One region of the Brenneria nigrifluens DSM 30175 genome, then DNA from elsewhere that is predicted to be linked to it. Evidence: predicted binding sites of a transcription regulator. Region 1 holds the regulator's gene; the other holds the start of a gene.
What was found. The regulator Fur, encoded in region 1, represses iron uptake genes when iron is present. The targets are predictions, from matches to a motif close to ATAATAATGAGAACNACTATCAA.
Positions count from the first base shown of each region.

Region 2: the regulator Fur is predicted to act here: its motif matches at 5,360-5,382, upstream of EH206_RS20560 (TonB-dependent hemoglobin/transferrin/lactoferrin family receptor).

Region 1 covers NZ_CP034036.1:3,345,575-3,353,209, reverse strand. Annotated here, with positions in the region: gene nagA (N-acetylglucosamine-6-phosphate deacetylase) at 1-390, opposite strand, end outside; gene nagB (glucosamine-6-phosphate deaminase) at 411-1,211, opposite strand; gene nagE (N-acetylglucosamine-specific PTS transporter subunit IIBC) at 1,530-3,017, shown strand; gene glnS (glutamine--tRNA ligase) at 3,196-4,854, shown strand; gene fur (ferric iron uptake transcriptional regulator) at 5,020-5,469, opposite strand; gene fldA (flavodoxin FldA) at 5,800-6,327, opposite strand; gene EH206_RS15610 (methyl-accepting chemotaxis protein) at 6,725-7,635, shown strand, end outside.
Region 2 covers NZ_CP034036.1:4,383,331-4,390,965, forward strand. Annotated here, with positions in the region: gene EH206_RS20540 (PfkB family carbohydrate kinase) at 1-349, shown strand, start outside; gene ftsP (cell division protein FtsP) at 375-1,790, opposite strand; gene EH206_RS20550 (1-acylglycerol-3-phosphate O-acyltransferase) at 1,931-2,668, opposite strand; gene parC (DNA topoisomerase IV subunit A) at 2,858-5,128, opposite strand; gene EH206_RS20560 (TonB-dependent hemoglobin/transferrin/lactoferrin family receptor) at 5,492-7,635, shown strand, end outside.

The DNA.
Region 1 (7,635 bases):
GAGGTGCAGGCCCAGCGCCTGGAAGCTGTTCTGCGCCAGATAGGCGCGCATCACTTCCACGCCGTGCTTCATAAACTCATCGCTGCAGGTGATAAGCGTAGGCAAAAAACTGGTGCAGCCCGCTTTCAGGTTGGTCTGATGCATGGTTTCCAGCGTTTGCACCGAGATGGATTCCAGCGAGTCGTTGAACTGAACCCCGCCGCAGCCGTTTAGCTGGAGATCGATAAATCCGGGGGCGAGCGACGCGCCGCCAAGGTCATGCCTTTTCAGCCCGGCGGGAAGGTCGCTAACGGGGCAAACGTTCTCTATCAGACCGTCGGCAATCACCACCGCGTGATTATCCAGCGCCTGGTGGCCGGTATAAATCCGGCCGTTTGTTAAAGCGTACATCGTCGACTCCCGACCACTGATTAAAGATTTTTCATCTGTTCCGTTTCTAACTCACGGAAATATTTAACGGTTTTGATTTTCAGCTCCATCGTCGACGGTTCGTCGCATACCATTACCGCTTTGGCGTGAAGTTGCAGGCAACTGATGGTCCACATATGGTTTACGTTTCCTTCCACCGCGGCCTGTAATGCCTGGGCCTTGTTGCGTCCGGTGACCAGGATCATTACCTCCTCGGCATCCAGCAGGGTGCCGACGCCGACGGTAAGGGCGAATTTCGGCACCAGGTTAACATCGCCGTCAAAGAAACGAGAGTTGGCGAGGCGCGTCTCTTCCGTCAGGGTTTTGATTCGAGTTCGGGAAGCTAAAGAAGAGGCGGGTTCATTGAAAGCGATATGCCCGTCATTTCCTACGCCTCCCATAAACAGGTGGATCTTGCCGTAAGACTTGATTTTCTCTTCGTAACGGCGACATTCCGCTGCGATATCTTCCGCGTTGCCATTCAACAGGTTAATGTTTTCCGAAGGAATATCAACGTGATTGAATAAATTCTGCTGCATAAAGCTGCGATAGCTTTGCGGATGTTCGGCGGGCAGGCCGACATATTCATCCATATTGAACGTCACCACATGCTTAAAACTCACCTCTCCGGCCCGGTGCATCGCCACCAGCGCTTTGTAGGCTTCCAGCGGTGAACCGCCGGTGGGGAGGCCCAGCACGAAAGGGCGGGCGGCGCTCGGGTTGAATTCGTTGATTTTCTGCACGATATAACGTGCGGCCCAGTTGCCGACTTCAGCGGGGGTAGAGAGAGGAATCAGTCTCATCAGCGGTCTCCTGATTGTTTGAGGACGATTAAATAAGTATCGCGCTAAATCGCCTTGGCGGCGCGTTTCAGCAGCGAAATAACAGTGCGTATCAGTGTAGCCTGTTTTTTTTCATCTTAAAATAAGTTGGCGATTTATGCAGGTATAAACTTTTTATATGCGATTTTTTAGTGATTGTTATCACATAATGGTAGGGTTTAATTTGTGAAGCGAAATATTTTTCTTACACTCCATGCCAAAACCACCCGTTGTGGTTTTACCCGGCTGTGAGCAGGTTTAACCGGCAGTTTTTTGTCCCACAGGGGAAGAGAGGAACATGTGAGTATTCTTGGTTATTTGCAAAAAATCGGCCGGGCGTTGATGGTGCCAGTCGCCACGCTGCCCGCCGCCGCGCTCCTGATGGGGATTGGCTACTGGATTGATCCGGTCGGCTGGGGAAGTGAAAATGCCCTGGCGGCGCTGTTTATTAAATCGGGCGCGGCCATTATCGAAAATATGGCGGCGCTGTTTGCCGTCGGCGTGGCTTACGGTATGTCGAAGGATAAAGATGGCGCCGCGGCCTTGACCGGTTTCGTCGGATACCTTGTGCTGACCACGCTCGGTTCGCCGGAAGCGGTGTCGATGATCCAGAAAATTCCGCTGGAACAGGTGCCCGCCGCGTTCGGCAATATTAAAAACCAGTTTATCGGTATTCTGGTCGGGGTGATTTCCGCGGAGCTGTATAACCGCTTTAGTCAGGTGGAACTGCCAAAAGCGCTGTCATTCTTTAGCGGACGGCGCCTGGTGCCGATCCTCACCTCATTCCTGATGATTCTGGTCGCCTTTATCCTGATGTATGCGTGGCCGGTCATTTATAACGCGCTGGTCGCTTTTGGCGAGTATATTCAGCAGTTGGGCGCGACCGGCGCCGGTATTTACGCCTTTTTCAATCGCCTGTTGATCCCCGTCGGTCTGCACCATGCGCTGAACTCGGTGTTCTGGTTTGATGTGGCCGGAATTAACGACATCCCGAATTTCCTGGCCGGACAACAGTCCATCGACGCGGGGAAAGCGGTCGCCGGCATTACCGGACGTTATCAGGCCGGGTTCTTCCCGATTATGATGTTCGGCCTGCCGGGGGCGGCGCTGGCTATTTATCACTGCTCGCGCCCGGAGAATAAAAGCAAGGTGGCGGGGATTATGCTTGCCGCGGCATTCGCCGCATTCTTTACCGGCATCACCGAGCCGCTGGAGTTCTCCTTTATGTTTGTGGCGCCGGTGCTGTATGTTCTGCACGCGCTGCTCACCGGGATCTCGGTGTTTATTGCGGCCAGCATGCATTGGATCGCCGGTTTCGGTTTTAGCGCCGGACTGGTTGATATGGTGCTGTCGTCCCGCAACCCGCTGGCGACGCAGTGGTATATGTTGATACCGCAGGGGTTGGCGTTCTTCGTTATTTACTATCTGGCGTTCCGTTTCACCATCCTGCGCTTCAATCTGCTGACGCCGGGACGCGAACTGTCGGTAAGCGGCAGTGAAGCGGACGGCTATGATGTAAACGCCTCGGCGGCGGCGTCGGGCGATATGACCACGCTGGCCCGCGGCTATTTACAGGCCGTCGGCGGTAAAGACAATCTGCTGGCCATTGATTCCTGCATCACCCGCTTGCGTTTGAACGTGGCGGATTCCAGCCTGGTGGATGAAGCCTTGGCCAAGCGGCTGGGCGCGGCGGGCGTTATCCGGCTGAATAAGCAGAATGTGCAGATTGTGGTCGGCACCCAGGCGGAGTCCATCGCGTCCGCGCTGAAAAAAGTCAGCGAAGCGTAGCGTAAAGCGCCATCTTACTGTGTGAACCATGGTAAATAGATGAAATCGCGGGGCGAGATTGCTATCTCGCTCCGTTTTTTTTCCTCACCGGGAATTTAATCAAACTAACGGTTGTTTCCCGGCTTGGCTTGTTGGATCATTAGCGGTTATATGTCGTTTAAGCATTGAGGAACCAAGCATGAGTGAGGCTGAAGCCCGCCCAACAAACTTTATCCGCCAGATTATTGATGAAGATCTGGCGTCCGGTAAGCATGACCGTATTCAGACGCGCTTCCCGCCGGAGCCTAACGGCTATCTGCATATCGGGCATGCGAAATCTATCTGTCTCAACTTCGGTATCGCCCAGGACTATAACGGGCAATGCAACCTGCGTTTTGACGATACCAATCCGGTAAAAGAAGATATTGAATACGTTGAGTCGATCAAACGCGACGTTAACTGGCTGGGTTTCTCATGGAGCGGCGATGTGCGTTATTCCTCCGATTATTTCGATCAGCTGCATCAGTATGCGGTGGAGCTGATCGGTAAGGGATTGGCGTACGTGGACGAGCTGACGCCGGAGCAGATCCGCGAATACCGTGGTTCGCTGACGTCGCCGGGCAAAAATAGTCCCTACCGCGATCGCAGCGTGCAGGAAAACCTGGAGCTGTTCGAAAAAATGCGTAACGGCGGCTTTGCCGAGGGAACCGCCTGTTTGCGCGCCAAGATTGATATGGCGTCGTCGTTTATCGTGATGCGCGATCCGGTGCTGTATCGGATCAAGTTTGCCGAACACCACCAGACCGGCAACAAGTGGTGCATCTATCCGATGTATGATTTTACCCACTGTATTTCCGATGCGTTGGAAGGGGTGACGCACTCGCTATGTACACTGGAATTCCAGGATAACCGCCGCCTGTATGACTGGGTGCTGGATAACATCACCATACCTTGCCATCCGCGGCAGTATGAATTTTCCCGCCTTAATCTTGAATACGCCATCATGTCCAAGCGCAAGCTGAACCAGCTGGTAACGGAAAAGATTGTTGAAGGGTGGGACGATCCGCGTATGCCGACCATTTCCGGTTTGCGTCGCCGTGGCTACAGCGCCGCGTCTATCCGCGAGTTTTGTTACCGTATCGGCGTCACCAAGCAGGATAATAACGTTGAAATGGCGGCGCTGGAGTCCTGTATCCGCGACGACCTTAACGCCAATGCGCCGCGCGCCATGGCGGTGCTGGATCCGGTGAAGGTGGTGATTGAAAACCTTCCTGCGGGACATGAAGAGCTGGTTACCATGCCAAACCATCCGAATAAGCCGGAAATGGGCTCCCGCCAGGTGGCCTTCAGCCGCGAAGTGTATATCGATCGCGCGGATTTTCGTGAAGAGGCCAATAAGCAATATAAGCGTCTGGTGCTGGGCAAGGAAGTTCGCCTGCGCAATGCCTATGTTGTCAAAGCGGAGCGCATTGATAAAGACGAGCAGGGGGTTATCACCGCCATCTATTGCAGCTACGATCCGGACACTTTGAGTAAGGATCCGGCCGATGGACGCAAGGTCAAAGGGGTTATTCACTGGGTGTCGGTGGCGCATGGCCTGCCGGCGGAATTCCGGCTGTACGATAGGTTGTTCAGCGTGGCCAACCCCGGGGCGGCGGATGATTTCCTGTCAACCATCAATCCCGAATCGCTGCAAGTGACCCATGGCTTTGTTGAGGCAAGCCTGGCGCAGGCGGAAGCGGAAAAAGCGTACCAGTTTGAGCGGGAAGGCTATTTCTGTGCCGACCGGGTTTATTCCAGTCCGCAGCATCTGGTATTTAACCGTACGGTGGGTCTGCGGGATACCTGGGTGGGATAACCGCAGGGTTGTCTACAGGATAAAAAAATAAAACCGCCGAGGCGGTTTTATTTTGTTAAAAATCGCCCCGGCGATTTATTATGACGGGCTATCCTGCCCGTCACCCTATGGGCCGTCGCGAACGACGTTGAAAATCGCTCCCGGCGATTTTTTTATGCGGTTGATTTATCTTTTTTCATCGTGCAGGGTTTCGTCTTCACGGCAATCCCCTTCACTGCAATGGCCATACAGATACAAACTGTGGTTGGTCAGTTTAATGCTGTGTCTTTCCGCGATTTCACGTTGCCGCGCTTCGATATACTCATCACGGAATTCAATCACTCTGCCACAATCCAGGCAAATCAGATGGTCATGATGATGTTGCTGGGTCAGTTCGAAAACCGATTTTCCGCCTTCAAAATTATGGCGGGTAACGATACCAGCATCATCAAACTGATTCAGTACGCGGTAGACGGTCGCTAAACCGATCTCTTCGCCCATATCAATCAGTTTCTTATATAAATCTTCCGCACTGACGTGGTGACACTCCGGATCCTGCAGTACTTCCAGAATTTTCAGTCTCGGAAGAGTGACTTTCAGGCCGGCCTTCTTTAATGCGATATTATTGTCAGTCATGCGGGTTTAGTCCTGTTGCTTACTTAATCAATGGGGGCTATCTAGCCTATGGCATCGGTCGGCTCAAAAAATATAATAGCGTCTCAATTATAGAACCGTGCATTCAAAATGGAAACCATGCAATGTTAACAAGGTTATTCCCACGCACAATACAGAGGTAGCACGCAATGCATTGTTGGCAAATGAGGAAAACGATGGAGAACATACAAAACCGATAGGGGTATTGTACAGATTTGTGGCCGGAAGTTAAAAAAATGTATCAATCTTAATGAAAGGTTTTTTCTATTGATTTGGCTCTGACGGGGGAGTTGTCAGAGCCAAAACGTGGTTTTAAGCCGTCAGTTCTGGCAAATTCAGCTCGTCTCCGATCTGTTTCACCCAGGCGGTAACGCGCTCGGCGGTCAGTTCAGGCTGGCGATCTTCGTCGATAGCCAGACCGATGAAATGTTTGTCATCCGCCAGACCTCTGGACGCTTCAAAGTAATAGCCTTCCGTCGGCCAGTGTCCGATGATGGTCGCGCCGTGCGGTTCGATGATATCGCGGATGGTTCCCATGGCATCACAGAAATATTCCGCATAATCCTCCTGATCGCCGCAGCCAAACAGAGCGACCAGTTTGCCGCTAAAGTCGATCTCTTCCAGCGTAGGGAAAAAGTCATCCCAGTCGCATTGGGCTTCACCGTAATACCAGGTGGGGATACCCAGCAATAGAATATCGAAAGCTTCAAGGTCTTCTTTACTGCTTTTGGCGATGTCATGAACTTCAGCAACGTCGGTTCCCAGCTGCTGTTGGATCGTCTTGGCAATGTTTTCGGTATTGCCGGTATCACTGCCAAAGAAAATTCCTATCAGTGCCATGAATTAAATAACCTCTTGATTCTTAATGGTATGGTGCCGTTTTTTACCCGCTTATCGACTAATAATAACAGACACAACCGGCATGAGAAACTCGTATCGGTAAGGAGAAGTAAATTGTGGCGGGTATTTTTTAACTGAAATTCCGGGGGACAAGAAATTTGTATTTATAAAAGGTTATGAAATTGTTCACAGAATAGAAAACAAACTCTGGCGAAAGCCGTGATAGGGGTAAATGTTCTCTGAGTTTTGTCGATTAATTAAGTGATTTTATTTGTTAAATATTACGGGACATCAACGCCAGGGAGTGGCCACATATCCCGGCGGCTTGAATTTTGTACTTCAACGCTGATTAACCATCAAAACATCTTTTTTATGCGCGTTAGGTCTGGAGTGAACCATGAAACTTTTAAAGAACATTGCCATCAGAACGGCCATGTTGTGGGTACTTGGCATTTTCTGCGTGTTATGGGGCGGCGTGTCGCTATATACCATGTTTTCCTTCAAGGAGATGACGGCGACGTCCAAGACCAGCAGTCTGCTGGTGCAAAACATGAATTATGTTAATCAGGGCAACGATCAGTATTTCCGGATGGTCACGCGCCTGGCCCGCGCCGTGGATGCGCGCCGCAATGGCGATAATGAAACGGCGGATAAAGAACAGGCGTCGGCGCTGAATGCGCTCAATACGTTAAAAGCGGATTTGGTATCATTCTATGGCATCGACCATGCAGGGCTGGACGATGCGCTGGTTCAGGCGGTCAGCCGCGACTGGCATAATTTGATTGTTCAGGGCGTTGAGCTTTCATATCAAAAAGCGGCGGCGAACGAGTTTGATGAATACCAGGAGCAGGCTAAAAATGTGGTCCCGCCGTTGAGTCGTCAGTTCGGGGCTTCAATGAGCGCTTTCAATAAGGCTGGCTCGGAGAAATTTGCCGCGGCCGGCGTACGTTTTGAACAGATCACCACCATCGGTCAAAATATTCTGCTGACGGGGTTGATTATCGGACTGCTGCTGCTGTTCTTTACCGATCGCTATCTGGTGACATGCCTGGTGCGGCCGTTAAATGATTTGCGCGATCACTTCGGCGTGATTGCCTCCGGCCAGTTGGGAAAGCCCATCAAGGATTTTGGCCGTAACTGCGTCGGCAGGTTATTCCCGCTGTTGCGTGAAATGCAAACCAGCCTGGCGAACACGGTCAGCACCATCAGAAACAGTACCGACTCGATTTATCAGGGGGCGTCGGAAATCGCCGCGGGAAACAACGATCTGTCGTCACGTACCGAACAGCAGGCTTCGGCGCTGGAAGA
Region 2 (7,635 bases), 1.0 Mb from region 1:
CAAACGGCTATGCGGCGAAGGCGACCCGGTTTCACAGGCGCTGCGCTACGCCCGGCGCAGCGGTTTAACGCTGATTTGCCGCCTGGATAAGCAAGGGGCGTGGATTTGTCCCGCCGACGGCGAACCGACCGCCGTGGCGCCCTACCCGGTAACGGTGGTGGATACCATCGGCGCCGGCGACGCGCATAGCGGCGGCCTGCTGGCAGGCCTGTCGGCGAACTGGCCGCTGCGGGATGCCGTCGATCTGGCCAATAAGGTGGCGGCCTGCGTGGTGGCCGGTCAGGGCGCTGCCGCCGCGCCGGACTGGGATACCCTGCGCCGGCGCTTCCCCGTTTCCCGGCACCCGTAACCGGTCGCCGTCCGGCAGGCCGGCCTTAAACCGGCGACTGCACGACAAGCTGCCCGGTCGAACCGCGATCGGCCATTTCCAGCGTTTGGCTGTAATACAGAAAAGGGAAAGCCGCTGACGACGGCTGGGTGAAATAAACCAGCAGCTCTACGTCGCTATCCACCCAAACCGTATCCTTCCAGCCGCTGTCCTCCACCGGCACCGCCCCGCCGTTGACGCTGCGCACCAGAAACTTCACCCCTTGAATATGGAAGGGCTGGGGAGTATCCGCATGGATAAGCCAGCGCTCGCAGCGGCCCGGCTGCGTCTGCACGTCGGTGCGCGTCATATCCCACATCGCCCCGTTAATGCCCGGCAGGCTATCGCCCAGACGGAACTCGCGGGTGCGGCTGATACTGCCTTCGATAATGTTATCCGCCAGCAGACGCATCGGCAGGTTATCGGTCACCAGAGGTAATAGCCCCGTGGGTTTAAGCGTTAATATCTGCGTCGAAATCAATATGCCGGACGGCTCGAACAACCCGCGCAGGCGATCCATAATCCCGGCGGACTCGCCGGCGGTCAGCGTCGCCTCATCCCCCTGGGACATATCGATCAGGATCTCCCGCCGTTCGCCCGGCGCCAGCGAGATCTGACTGACGGCCATCGGCGCCGGCAGCAACCCCTGATCGCTGGCGATAACGTGGATCGGGCGGCCGTCGCTCAGGCGCATGATATAGCGGCGGGCGTTCGAGGCGTTGACCAGCCGTAAGCGCACCCAGCCGCGGGACACCTCGACATAGGGATTCTGCACGCCGTTGACCAGCAATATATCGCCGACAAAACCTCCGCTGCCCGGCGGGTCGTAAACCGGCGCGCCAAAGTTATCCAGACGTTTATCCTGAATAATCAGCGGAAAATCGTCCACGCCATAGTGATTGGGCAGCGGCAAGGATCTACTGATGCTGTCTTCCACCAGCCACAGCCCCGCCAGCCCGTTGTAAACGTGCGGCGCCATGCGATTCGGCGTATTGGCGTGATACCAGCAGGTGGCCGAAGGCTGGCGGATCGGCAATACCGGCGACCAGTCCATACCCGGCGATATAATGCGCGACGCGCCGCCCATCAGCGAACCGGAAACCTGTAAGCCGCCGATGGTCATGGATACCGGTTCAGTGAGCCGGTTGCTGTAAATCAGCTTGACGTCGTCCCCGTCAAACACGCGCACCGTCGGCCCCAGATAACGCCCGTTAATGCCCCAGACCGGCGTTTTACGCTCGCCGCTGAAAGCCCAGTGGGCCTGTTGCATCGTCAGAAACAGCGGCTGTCCTCGGCGCGACTCCAGCAAAGGGGGGATCGGCAATGCCGTTGGCGTACCGCCTGCTCTCGCCGACAGGGGCCGGCTCCCCGCATACAACGCAAAACCCGATGCCTGAATAAACTGACGCCGGCTGAGTGACATAGTTGCTCCGTAAACCTGTTAAACCGTATGCAAAATGTAGCTTCCGAACCAAAAAGCGGAAGGTAAAGAAATAAATTTAAACTGCCGGCAGCGCGGCCGGATGCATTATCCCCGCGGCCGTCGGGTTGTCACGTTGCGGTTTATTTTTTTTCCGCCGCTTCACGTCCGGCGACTTCGGCGTCCAGCTGCGCCAGTTTGGCGGCCATCAGATCATGACAGTGCGCCGCCAATTCACGTACCTGCTCTTTAGTGTAGGAACGGGTATCGATCGGCGGCAACATTTCCACAATCACATGGCCGTTATTCCAGCGGTTCAGCTTCACCTTATTGCTGGTGGTGGAAACGCAAATCGGCACGATCGGCACTTCCGCGCTGATGGCGGCATGAAAGGCGCCGGTTTTAAACGGCAGCAGCCCGCGCCCGCGGCTGCGCGTGCCTTCCGGGAACATCCAGATCGAGATATTGTTCTCTTTGATGTGCTTGACCACCTGGGCGATGGTGCCGTGCGCTTTGGCCCGGTTGTCGCGGTCAATCAGCAGATTGCCCGTCAGCCAGTACAGCGGACCGAAGAAAGGGATCCACAGCAGGCTTTTCTTGCCCACGGTGATCGTACGCGGCTGCACCGCGTTTGATGCGGTGACCATATCGTAATTATTCTGGTGATTGGCGATATAGATACATTTGCCGTAATGCGCCGCCTCTGGCGGGCTCCGCACCTCGACCTTCAGGCCGAACAGCCTGGACAGACGCCCGAACATATGACCGAACGTCGCCACATGGCGTGGATTTTTAGGACTGAAAAGACAGTAAATGGAGCCAAAAATACAGATCAGCAGCGAAAATAGAATCACCACGATAAAACGAAGAATGAATAACATAACAACCTCATTAGCCAACTGCCGCCGCTAGTATATACCTTTCAGTAACGCTAGTGGCTATAGCGACGTCGCTATAAAACATAATGGTTTTTTTTGCTGGCTGGATAGCGATCCATTCAACGGACAAAAACCGCCGGGAGCGGGCAAAACGGGGAACAGGAGGCCGCCTGTTCCCCCGGCGTGGATGATTTACTCTTCGCTACTGCCGTCGCCCGGTCGTTTCGGCGCATCGACATCAATGCGATCGATACGCTGCAGGCCGCGCAGCAAGGTGCCTTTCCGTCCGCGCTCGGACTGATATTTCTGCAGCTCGTTGGCGCGCAGAACCAGTTTGCGTTTACCGAAGTACAGCGTCACCGACGCCTGCGGCGGCAGCAGCAATAGCCAGGTCAGGCGATCCTTGCCGCTGGCGAAGTCCGCCGACGAAATAGAGATAATTTTATTGCCTTTCCCTTTCGACAGCTGCGGCAGGTCGGAAACCGGGAACAGCAGCATCCGGCCCGCCGCGGTGATCGCCAGCAGCGTATTGTCGTCCCCGTTGATCTCCAGGGGCGGCAGCACCTTGGCGTTGTCCGGCAGGGTGATAATCGCTTTGCCGGCGCGGTTGCGCGCCACCAGATCGTTAAAGGTGCAGACAAACCCGTAGCCGGCGTCGGACGCCATCAGCAAGGGCTGATCGTCCGCGGCCATCAGCACCTGCTCGACGGTCGCCCCCGGCGGAGGCGTCAGCTTGCCGGTTAACGGTTCGCCCTGTCCGCGCGCCGAAGGCAGCGTCAGCGGATCGAGCGCATAGCTGCGGCCGGTCGAGTCAATAAATACCACCGGCTGATTGGTTTTGCCCCGGGCGGCGGAGCGGAAGCTGTCGCCGGCTTTATAACTCAGCCCGGACGGATCGATATCATGCCCTTTGGCGCTGCGTACCCAACCCATCTCCGACAGCACGATGGTGACCGGCTCCGAAGGCACGAAATCATGCTCGCTCATCGCTTTCGCTTCAGCGCGCTCCTTCAGCGGCGAGCGGCGCTCGTCGCCGTAGGTCTGGGCGTCCGCCTGAATTTCCTTTTTCAGCAGGTTGCTCAGCTTACGCTCGGATGCCAGCAGGGCCTGCAAATGGTCGCGCTCTTTCGCCAGATCGTCCTGCTCGCCGCGGATTTTCATCTCTTCCAGCTTGGCCAGATGGCGTAATTTCAGTTCCAGAATCGCTTCGGCCTGGGTTTCGCTCAGGCTGAACTGGCGCATCAATACCGGCTTCGGCTCGTCTTCCGTACGGATGATGTGGATCACTTCATCGATATTGAGGAACGCAATCAGCAACCCTTCCAGAATATGCAGGCGTTTAAGCACTTTCTCCAGCCGGTAGTTCAAGCGGCGGCGCACGGTATCACGACGGAATACCAGCCATTCGGTCAGGATTTCAACCAGCCCTTTAACGGCGGGACGACCATCCAGACCGATCATATTCATATTGATGCGGTAGCTTTTTTCCAGATCGGTGGTGGCGAACAAATGGTTCATCACCTGATCCAGATCGATGCGGTTGGAGCGCGGCACCAGCACTAAACGGGTGGGATTTTCGTGGTCCGACTCATCGCGCAGGTCTTCAATCATCGGCAGCTTTTTGGCGCGCATCTGGCTGGCGATCTGCTCCAGCACCTTGGCGCCGGAAACCTGATGCGGCAGCGCGGTGATCACCGCTTCGCCATCCTCTTTCTTCCAGATGGCGCGCATACGCACCGAACCGCGCCCGTTCTGGTAAATTTTACGCACTTCATCGCGCGGGGTAATGATTTCCGCTTCGGTGGGGAAATCCGGCCCCTGAACGTGCTGCAACAAATCCTCCAGCGTGGCGCCGGGCTTATCGATTAACGCCACTGCGGCGGCGGCGATTTCGCGGATATTGTGCGGCGGGATGTCGGTCGCCATCCCGACGGCGATGCCGGTGGTGCCGTTAAGCAGAATATTCGGCAGACGGGCAGGCAGCATTTTCGGCTCCTGCAACGTGCCGTCGAAGTTCGGCACATAGTCGACCGTGCCCTGCCCCAGCTCGTTAAGCAGCAGCTCGGCGTATTTGGACAGCCGGGATTCGGTATAACGCATCGCCGCGAACGATTTCGGATCGTCCGGCGCCCCCCAGTTTCCCTGGCCGTCCACCAGCGGATAGCGGTAAGAGAACGGCTGCGCCATTAACACCATCGCTTCGTAACAGGCGCTGTCGCCGTGCGGATGATATTTACCCAATACGTCGCCCACGGTACGGGCGGATTTTTTAAACTTGGCGCTGGAATTCAGGCCCAGCTCCGACATGGCATAGACAATGCGGCGCTGCACCGGCTTCAACCCATCACCGATAAACGGCAACGCCCGGTCCATGATGACGTACATGGAGTAGTTCAGGTACGCATTTTCAGTAAACGTGTGCAGCGCCAGGCTTTCCGCGCCGTCATGCGTCATCTCGCTCATTTATCTCATTTCCTCACATCGCGGCGCGATTAATGCTCTCTTCAACGCGCCGCACAGCGGTATGTTCGGCGGGAATAGTACCTTATCCGCCCGGCCTCTGTCACAGAGAACAAAGACCCGCGACGTTAAAGGCCGTTTGACTTAATGGCCGGGAATGACGGCGATATGACATCTTCATTAAGAGTTCTTAATAAAATCACAATTGAAAACGCGAATGATAACTTTTATTTTTTGATAACGATTATCATTGCGATAGTTTTATGTTGCTACTAAACACGGATTTCAATTTCTGCTGGAGTCTATTGCCAGCAATCCGTTCCCTGTAGCGCCGACCGGAAAGCCGCCCATCAACAGAGCATCATTATGTTAATCAATAAGAATCTCAGAAAAATCATTCTCACCGGGATATTAACCGGTACGGCGCTAAACAGCGCTGCCGCCGATAACCCAACGTCGGCTAAAGCCAATACGGCCGACGAGTCTAGACCAACTGATGACGTGATGACGGTTTATTCTCCCAAAGTCGAGAAAGAAGCCGGCACCAAGACGACCATCACCGCCGGCGATATGCAGAAAGAGGGCGGTAATAATTTCAGCAACATTATGCGCTACCAGCCGCTGATCAGCGCGCCGGGCGTCACCAGCGGCGTCAGCGCCGGCAAAAGCAACTACGATCGCGGCGGCGCCAGCGGTTACAATATTCGCGGTCTGGAAAACAACCGGGTCTCCATCGATATCGATGGGGTGGAACTGCCCAGTTCCACCGATCGCGGAACATCCACGGTCAGCGGCCGCCGCCAGACGGGCAGCACCGGCATCGGCCGCGGCGATTATCTCGACCCCTATCTGTACGGTTCGGTGGAGATCGAATCCGGCGCCACGTCGGTCGCCAACAGTAATAACGCCCTGGGCGGCTCGGTCTCTTTCAAGCCGAAATCCGCCAATGATTACCTGCATGCCGACAAGCACAGCTATTTCGGCTATCAGGCGGGGTATGATTCCACCGACCGCAGCTTCCACAACGGCATTACCGCCGCCGGCGGAGACGACGATCTGCGCGGCGTCATCGTCGTCAGCCGCCGCGACGGCAACGAAACCGAAAACCACAGCGATGCCACCATCGACAGCACCCCGGCCAACTGGCACTCCAACGCGGTACTGGCCTCCGGTATCTGGCAAGCGACTGATGCGCATCAGCTTACCGCCACCGTCGATTATTACCACAAAACCAATCACGCCGATTTTCCGACCTGGAACATGAGCGCATCGGGTGTTTCTACACTCGATGGCAGTACCTCATATCAGGACAGTCAGACCCGCCGCTGGGGGTTCAGTCTGGCGGATCTCTATACGCCGGAAGATTTCTCGCTGTTCGACAGCCTGAATACCAAACTGTTCTATACCCAGACCGAAGCGCACGACTACACCGTCACGGACGCTTCCGCGCCGACTTCCGTCTGGAGCAACTATGATACCAACAGCTTTGGCCTGGAAAGCAAGGCCGCCAAGGAGTGGCGCAACCACAGTATCAGCTACGGTTTCAATGCCCGTCAGTCGAAAACAGAACGTCCGTTCACCGCGGAAAATCTGACAGCGAGCGGCCTGAATATCGATCTGGGGCGGCCACAGGCGGATAGCGAGATTATCAATCTGGGGGCTTTCGTACAGGATAAGATCACCTGGGAGCTGGCCGGCCGCGACTTCTCGATAGTACCGGGGGTACGCTTCGCCTGGCAGCACGCTGAACCGAAGAACGCCTCCAATCTGTTTACCAACACCAATGGCAATGTGACTTCGGATGAAGCAACCAGCATGTACGGCACCAATGCCGATGGACAGGTTATGCCATCCATCGCTTTCCAGTACCACCTCACGCCCGATTTGCTGGCCTACGTTCAATACCGGCGCGGCGCCCAGTTTCCCACTGACGGGCAATTGTATGGTTCCTGGGCTCTCGGCTATTTCGGCACCTCAAGTAGCTACGCCGTGCTGAGCGATCCGGACCTGAAAACCGAAACCAGCGATAACTATGAACTGGGACTGAAAGGCCAGATTGTGGAAGGGGTCACGCTGAGCGCGTCGGCCTTCTACAGCGATTACAATAACTTTATCGCCAACGGTTACTATCGCCGCGCCGATAATCCCGCCCTGTTCGCCAACGTGCCGAGTAGTCTCAGCATTCTTTATCTGACGGAGAACCGCGATAAAGCCTATATCTACGGCGGCGAGATCAGCGCAAAATTCAACCTCGGCACCTGGTTTGAACAGGCGAATGGCTTCAGCGCCCGTCTGGCCTACGGCTATACCGAAGGGGCATCAAAATCCAGCGCCAGCGGTGACTCCTATGTCGCTCTAGACTCGGTGACGCCGCAAAAAGCCGTGGTGGGCGTTGCCTACGATGATCCGTCCAACACCTATGGCGCCGCGCTGATCGCCACCTTCAATAAAGGCAAAACCGCCACCTATGCAGCGGGTCGTAAGCTCCCTTCCAGCGGAAACAGCCTGGG